Regions from separate parts of the Janthinobacterium sp. BJB301 genome, predicted to be linked through region 2. Evidence: predicted binding sites of a transcription regulator. Region 2 holds the regulator's gene; the other holds the start of a gene.
What was found. The regulator FNR, encoded in region 2, switches genes on or off when oxygen is low (the NO sensors DNR and NnrR bind a similar motif). The targets are predictions, from matches to a motif close to TTGATNNNNATCAA.
Positions count from the first base shown of each region.

Region 1 (4,211 bases), on a different contig from region 2:
TTCGCCGGACAAGATGCTGCAAGGCCGGCTGTTTTCGTATGGCGACGCGCAGCGCTACCGCCTCGGCGTAAACCACAGCCATATCCCTGTCAACGCGCCGAAATGCCCGTTCCACAGCTATCACCGCGACGGCCAGATGCGGGTCGACGGCAACCAGGGCGGAACCTTGGGCTATGAACCGAACAGCGAGCAGGAATGGGCCGAGCAGCCCGATTTCCGCGAACCGCCGCTGAGCATCGAAGGCGCGGCCGACCACTGGAACCACCGTGTCGACGAGGATTACTATTCGCAGCCGCGTGCCCTGTTCCGCCTGATGACGCCGGCACAGCAGCAAGCCTTGTTCGACAACACGGCGCGCGCCATCTCGGGCGCTTCGGAACAAGTCAAGCAACGCCACATCGGCAACTGCACCCTGTGCGACCCTGCCTATGGCGCGGGCGTGGCTGAAGCGATCGGCCGCCTGAGCAAATAAGGCGGGCGGATAAGCGAAGCCGAAGGCCTGGCAACAGGTCTTCCTGCGGCTATGCGCAGCCCGGCGGCCTAGCCGTCGGGCTCGCCTACCTACCAGCGTTGGATATCGATCTGGCCCGTGATGCTCGTCTCCACCGGATAGCCCTCGACCTGCAACGGTACGCGCCGCTTGACGGACGAGTCGCGCAAATATACGACGAGCGCTTCCTTGCCCACGGCCGTCTGCCCCAGGCTGACGCCTTCCACGCCATCGATCGCCATCAGCGCCCGCTCGTTGCGCCGCTTTGCCGCTTCCAGGCGGCCCGGGGGCGCGGCAGGGGCGTAGTATCCCTGGCCCGCGCCGCCCATTCCCTGTCCAGAGGCATCATCCGGCAAATACGGCATGGCGGCGTCCTCGAAGACGGCATGGGGCGATTGTGCGAATTTACTGTTTGACATAACAGACCCTCCTGATGCATTCCATGATACACCCGGCCATCCGGCGTTGCAGCACGCTTCGCCGGCCAGTACCATGCGTGGCTGCTGCCCTTGACAAATATCATCATCGTGCAAAAGACAGCGTTATGCAAGGCGGCGCAACGCCGCCGCGCCATGCCCTTGCAGCGTGCTCAGGTGTATAAATTGATGTCGAGCGCCACCACCACCCGCCGCATCTGGTTGGCAAACGTGATATTGCCGCCACCGGCAAACAGCAGGCCGACGGGATTGCGCTGCTGGTTCCACGTCCAGATGGACGAGCCGGAATCGCCGCCCGCGCTGAATGCGCCGCTGACGCCCGTGATGGCGATCTGGTCCTGGAACAGGGCGATCCTGCCGCCGCCGTAATTGACGTTGATGGTAGCGCCCAGGCCCGTGATGCGGCCCTGCGTCAGCTGTGTCGTGCGACCGGACTTGCCAACCATCATGCCCAGCGCGGGCGCCACCAGCGCATTGCTGATGCGGAAATACGCCGGCACGCCGCCGCTCAGGTAGACCAGTTCGGGTCGCACGCGGTCTGGCCAGGCCCAGCCGGTGGCGCAATCGACGAAGTTGACGCCGCCGCTGAAATTGATGGGCACGAAGCGCTCGAGCACGGCCACCTGGTCTTGCGGGCAGCGGCCGCCATCGATGGGGCCCGGCTGCACGATGCAGTCGTTGAACACGCCGCCATTGGAATTGGCCAGCACGTGATTATTGCTAAGAATCATCAAACGACTGTTGCGCGGCGCGCTGCGCCCCACGGCCAGGCAGCCGATGGTGCCGGCCGTGATGCGGAAATGCCCGACCGACACGCCGCCCGGCGCAGGGCGCAAACGGAAGCGGTGCGGTTGCGCATCGATCACGCCCGTGACGACGATGTTGACGGGCACCCTGTCGCTGGACACGGCGCGCACGCCCATGGCCCCAACGATGGCGGCCTTGGCGCGGTCGACGGAAGTGGGTTCGGCCACGTACAGGGTCAGGGCCGGCAAGCCCGGTTCGCCGGACGAACTGTCGCTGGCGCCCTCGCCCAGGCCGATGGACACGCCCTGGATATTGCCGCCGTCGCTGAAGGCGTCGGCCGCACGCACGCCGCCCGCCTGGGAAATGCTTTGGCGCATGCCGTCTTCGATGCTGCGCTTGATTTCCAGCAATTCCATGCTGACGCCGCTCAAGGCGTCGGGCACGTCCGAGACGGACGCGCTCTCGATCGTATTATCGTCTTCGCCAGGGGCGGAAAATTGGCCGACGGCCTCTTCATCGTCCGCGCTTTGTCCCCTGCCGCTGCCGCCAGGCGGGGCACTGAAACCATTCTCGTTGCCTATCATCATGTTCTCCTCGTGGGTCGCCGCAAACCATCAGTCTGGACGGACCGCGCCGGCCGGTATTGATCTGGATTGAACTGCGCTGGCGCATGGCGGCCCTGCCCCAACGGGGGCAGCGAGGATAAAAATAGTTCCCTCGTCAAGGTTGAGCGAGATCAGGCGTGCGGCCAGAGGTGGCGCCGTATACTTGGCTGACAGGCTGGAACCGGGCCTGCTCCACGGCAGCAACGGTATGGATGGGGAAACAATGACGAGCCCTGGTATGACACGCCACGACGACGCGCCTGCGGGCGAGCAAGCAGGCCAGCATGCGGGTTTTGTGCACGGCATGGCGGCCTGGGCGGCAAAGCACCGCATCCGCCCATGGGGCGGCAGTTTTGCCGATTTCATCGAGCAGATCCTGCCCGGTCGCGCGGCCCTGCTGACGCGCAGCGCGCACCAGTACCTGTGGGACATGATGCGCTGGAACGGCCAGACCGATGACAACGGGCGCTTCCGCTGCCGCCTGTTCGACGACGAGCTGTTCGGCATCGACGAGGCGATCGACCGGGTTGCCGCCTATTTCAAGGCAGCCGCTGCCGGTTCCGAGGTGGGGCGGCGCATGTTGCTGTTGCTGGGCCCGCCGTCGGGCGGCAAGTCGACCATGGTGATCCTGCTCAAGCGGGGCCTGGAAGAATACAGCCACAGCAGCGAAGGCGCGCTGTACGGCATCGCCGGCTGTCCCGTGCACGAATCGCCGCTGCATCTGGTGCCGCACAGCATGCGCGCCGACTTTCGCGCCAGCTATGATGCCGAGCTGCAGGGCGAACTGTGCCCCCATTGCCGCGCCCGCCTGGAAGAACAGTACGCAGGCGATTTCCTGCGTATGCCCGTCGAGCGCATCCACCTGTCCGAGGCGGGCCGCTGCGGCATCGGCACGTATGCGCCGCACGATCCCACCACGGCCGACCTGGCCGACCTGGTCGGTTCCGTCGACCTGTCGAAAGTGGCGCAGTACGGCGACGAAGGCGATCCGCGCGCCTGGTCGTGGTCCGGCGCGGTATACGCGGCCAGCCGCGGCATGCTGGAAATGATCGAGATCCTCAAGGTCAAGCGGGAATTCCTCTATTTACTATTGACCCTGACGCAGGAAAAGAATGTCAAGGTGTCGCGCTTTCCCCTGATCTATCTGGACGAAACCATCCTCGCGCACACGAATCTGGCCGAATTTCGCAAATTCCTGCAAGAAAGCGAAAACGAGGCGCTGCTCGACCGCATGGTCATCGTGCAAGTGCCGTACACGCTCAATTACCGCGAGGAAGCACGCATCTACCGCAAGTTGATCCTGGCGGCCGCGCCCGCCTTCCGCGACGTACACCTCGATCCGCACGTGCTGCATGCGGCGGCCGTGTTTGCCATCCTCAGCCGTCTGCCCGAAGGCGAGGACAAGGAGGCCGAGCTGGTCAAGAAACTGCGCATCTACGCCGATGAAGACGTGGACGACTTGCAGCCGGCCGACATCCGCCGCATGCGCGAGCGCGACAAGGCGCCCGACGAGGGCCTGTCGGGCGTGTCGCCCCGTTTCGTCATCAATGCCCTGTCGCACGCCATCATTTCCGCCCAGCGCAACAGCCTGTCCACCATGGACGTGCTGCTGGCCCTGAAGGACGGCATTGAAAACGATGCGCGCATCGAACCACGGCGCAAGCGCAAGTGGGTCGATTACCTGGTGCTCACGCGCAAGGATTTCTATAACCGCTGGGTCAAGGCTGACGTGCACAAGGCCCTGTTCGTGTCGTTCGAGCAAGAAGCGCAAGACTTGCTGAACAAATATCTCGATGAAGTCGAAGCCATGCTCGACAACCGCCAGATCCGCGATCCCATCACCAGCGAAGAGCGCCGTCCCGACGAACGGTTCCTGCGCGCCGTGGAAGAAAAAATCCACATCAGCGACTCGGGCAAGCAATCTTTCCGACA
Region 1 covers NZ_PDZJ01000001.1:1,500,777-1,504,987, reverse strand. Annotated here, with positions in the region: gene CSQ91_RS06465 (catalase) at 1-472, shown strand, start outside; gene CSQ91_RS06460 (hypothetical protein) at 562-909, opposite strand; gene CSQ91_RS06455 (S1 family peptidase) at 1,080-2,261, opposite strand; gene CSQ91_RS06450 (serine protein kinase) at 2,518-4,211, shown strand, end outside.
Region 1: the regulator FNR is predicted to act here: its motif matches at 2,318-2,331, upstream of CSQ91_RS06450 (serine protein kinase).

Region 2 (4,211 bases):
CTGGCGTTCTACGGCTTGCCGTGGTTGACCTGGAATGGCAGGCAAGCCCTGCTGTTCGATTTGACCACGCGCAAGTTCTACATTTTCGGCGTCGTGCTGTGGCCCCAGGATTTCATCTATCTGGCGGCCCTGCTGATCATCTGTGCGTATTTGTTGTTCCTCGTCACGGCCATTGCCGGGCGGGTGTGGTGCGGGTTCTCCTGCCCGCAAACGGTATACACGGAAATTTTCCTGTGGGTCGAACGCCGCATCGAGGGCACGCGCAGCGCGCGCATGGCCCTCGACAAGCAGGGCCCTTCCGTGCGCAAGGCCTTCAAGAAGACGGCCAAGCACCTGGTATGGGGCGCCATCGCCCTGTGGACGGGCTTTACCTTTGTCGGCTACTTCACGCCGATCAAGGAACTGGCGCAGTCGGTCACCACCCTCAATTTCGGTCCCTGGGAATGGTTCTGGGTCTTGTTCTACAGCCTGGCAACCTACGGCAACGCGGGCTGGCTGCGCGAGCAGGTGTGCAAATACATGTGCCCCTACGCGCGCTTCCAGAGCGCCATGTTCGACCAGGACACGCTGATCATCACCTACGATGCCAAGCGCGGCGAACCGCGTGGCGCCATGAGCAAGAAGGCCGGCAACAACGACAAGCTGGGCGATTGCATCGACTGTACCCTGTGCGTGCAGGTGTGTCCGACCGGCATCGATATCCGCAACGGCCTGCAGTATGAATGCATCGGCTGCGCCGCCTGCGTCGATGCCTGCAACAGCGTGATGGACAAGGTCGAGCGGCCGCGTGGCCTGATACGCTACAGCACCGACCATGCGATGGAAAACAACTTCAATTCGAAGCAGATACGCCAGCGCGCCATGCGCCCGCGCGTCTTGATCTACACTTCCATCCTGGCCCTGATCATCATCGCCGTGTGTACCTCGCTGGCCCTGCGCACGCCCCTGAAAATGGACGTGATCCGCGACCGCGGTTCGATGGGACGCGAAGTGGAGGACGGCATGATCGAAAACGTCTACCGCCTGCAGATCATGAATACGTCCGAGCAAAGCCAGCATTTTAAAATCAGCGCTTCCGGCTTGCCGGGCCTGACCTTGCTGACGCGCGAAGAAGTGACCTTGCAGCCGACGGAAACGCTGGGCTGGCCGATCCGCCTGCGCGTGCCGCACGGCGTCGGCGAGAAGGGCTCAAACAAGATTGCGATCGAATTGCAATCGCTGGACGATCCATCGCTGCATGTGCGTGAAAGCGCGGTATTCATCGTGCCACGTTAACAAGGAAAGGCGGACGGGGACCGGGTGCCCTCGCCGCCGCCACGAAGTTGCAGGAAGGCCGGTCCCCATGCGGGGACTGGCTGATTAAACAGGAGAAATATCATGTCCGACAGTCTGAAACTGCAAGCACCCGTTGCACCGTGGTACAAGCATCGCTGGCCATGGCTGCTGATGATCGGTCCCGGCCTGTCCGTGGTCGTCGGCAGCTTCATGGGCTATATCGCGTTTACGCAGCCCGATGCGCTGGTGGTGGGCGATTATTACAAGCAGGGCAAGGCGATCAACCAGGATTTGAAGCGCGACACGATCGCCAGCGACCTGGCCATGGATACGCGCCTGTCATATGACGTGGCTGCAGCGCGCCTCAGTGGTTCCGTGCACAGCTTCGGCAAGGCCTATCAGGCGCCTTTGCTGCTGCACCTGGCGCATGCGACCCTGCCGGAAAAGGATATCAAGCTGCTGGTGCAGCCCGATGCGGCCGGCAATTTTTCCGTAGCACTGCCGATGCTCGAACGCAGCCGCTGGCAAGTGCTGGTGGAAAACGACAAACGCGAGTGGCGCCTGTCCGGCATCTGGACCTGGCCCCTGCAACGCAGCATCGCGCTACATGCGGACGAGGAACTGTAAGTCTTATTTGCAGACGTCCGTGCCGGCCGTAATGGCTTTCAACTTGGCCGGCTGCAGGATTTCGATCTCGCGGTTCGAGACGCGCAGCCAGCCTTCCTTCTTGAATTTCGACAATAAGCGGCTGACGCTTTCGATGGTCAGGCCCAGATAGTTACCGATTTCCTCACGCGACATGCGCAACTGGAAATTGCTGCCCGAATAGCCGCGTGCTTCATAGCGCGACGCCAGGTTGACGATGAAGGCGGCAAAACGCTGAGTCGCCTGCATATTGCCCAGCAATAGCATGACGCTTTGCTCGCGCGTGATTTCCTGGCTCATCATGCGGTGGAAATGACGCAGCAGGGTCGGCATATTGCCCAGCAATTGTTCCAGGCTGGAAAACGGAATTTCACACACTTCACTGTCTTCCAGCGCCACCGCATTACAGTGGTGGCGGTCGGCGCTGATGGCATCCATGCCCAGCAGTTCACCGGCCATCTGGAAACCCGTCACCTGCTCTTCGCCACCCGGATTGATCTGGTAGGTCTTGAAGTGCCCGAGGCGGATCGCGTACAGATTCTGGAACGAGTCGCCGATGCGGAACAGCGAGGCCCCACGCACGATCTTGCGGCGGCGGCCGATGATCTGGTCCAGCCTATCCATGTCGCCCACATCGAGGCCCATCGGCAGGCACAATTGATGCATGCTGCAGGTCGAGCATCGTGCACGCAACGCCTCCACGTTCACGGTGGGCAAGGTGGGAGTGAGTAGCGCTTCAGTCATGTCGGTACCTTTTAGAAAATGCAACAACAAGTTTACTGCATACAGCTGCATACAGGGTTGCCGTATGCCAATTTCACCGTAAATTCGGCGAATAAACGACGTCCAGCCTTTAATTATATGGCAACATCGTCAAAAGCCCATACGGGGCGGGCAATTTGCGCGGCGGCGCTTGCCAAGCTGGGGTATTGATAGGAAAATTCCTGACAGCATTATCTGCCGCCTGTGCCGCCCGGCACTGAAAAGGAAATCATGAAGCCTCTCGGCATTAAAGCAAAAGTCGCGCTGGCCACCAGCCTGACCTCGATCGCCATGATCGCGCTGGTCACCATGATCCAGGTGCAGCACATGCGCGACGACTTCACCCGAGTACTGCTGAGCCAGCAGTCATCGCTGATCAGCCGCACCGCTGCCGAGCTCGACGACAAGCTGGGCATGCTGCTGCAGATTGTCACCCTGACGGCCAGGCAGCAGCCGCCGGAACTGATCGCCCAGCCCGCCAAACTGCGCGAATACTATGCGCGCCGCTCGATGCTGGTGCTGTTCGACGACGTGCTGGTGCTCGACGCGCATGGCGCCATCGTGGCCGACATGCCGGAAGTGACGGGGCGCGCCGGCATCAACGTCGCCGAGCGCGAGTATTTCCAGACCGTCCTGCGCACGCGCCAGCCCATGATTACCGAGCCGATGCTGGGCAAGTCGAGCGGCATGCCCATCGTGCAGATGGTGGCGCCCGTGCTGGCCGCCGATGGCCAGGTGGCCGGCGTGGTGATCGGCGTGCTGCGCCTGTACAAGGACAATCTGCTGGGCCGCCTGCGCTCGGAAAAGATCGGCAAGAGCGGCTATTACTTCATCCTCACGCGCGGCGCCGTGCCGCGCTACGTGCTGCACCCCGATACCAGCCGTTTGCTGCAGCCGCGCAAGCCGAACGCCAACCTGACGACCACCCAGCTGCTGAAGGAGGATGGCGAAGGCAGCATGGTCAGCACCAACAGCCGCGGCATCACGGCCGTCAACAGCTTCAAGCGCCTGAAATCCGTGAACTGGCTGCTGGCCGCCTCGCTGCCCGTCGAGGATGCCTTCGAACCGTTCGATGGCGTACTGTACCGGCTGGTGCTGTGGAGCATCCTCGCTTCGCTGCTGGCCGCCTTTGTTCTGGGCTTGGTCACCGTACGCCTGCTGTCGCCGCTGGTGCGCCTGCGCGACACCCTGCTGGCCCTGCGCACCAGCGGCAGCCGTTTCACCCCCGTGCCGGTACAGCAGCGCGACGAGATCGGCGAACTGACGGAAGCGTTCAACGGCCTGATGAGCGAACGCGACCGCCTTCAGCAGGAACTCGAAGCGCGCGCGGCGGAGCTGGAGCAGGAACGCGACCGGGCCGAGGCGGCCAACCGTGCCAAGAGCGATTTCGTGGCCAACATGAGCCATGAAATCCGCACGCCCCTCAATGCCGTGCTGGGCATGGTGTATTTGCTGGGCAATACCAGGCTCGACACGGAACAGCGCAAGTACCTGACCATGGTCAGAGTGGCGGGCCAGTCGCTGCTGGG
Region 2 covers NZ_PDZJ01000004.1:61,013-65,223, forward strand. Annotated here, with positions in the region: gene ccoG (cytochrome c oxidase accessory protein CcoG) at 1-1,275, shown strand, start outside; gene CSQ91_RS22320 (FixH family protein) at 1,378-1,902, shown strand; gene fnr (fumarate/nitrate reduction transcriptional regulator Fnr) at 1,906-2,664, opposite strand; gene CSQ91_RS22330 (response regulator) at 2,914-4,211, shown strand, end outside.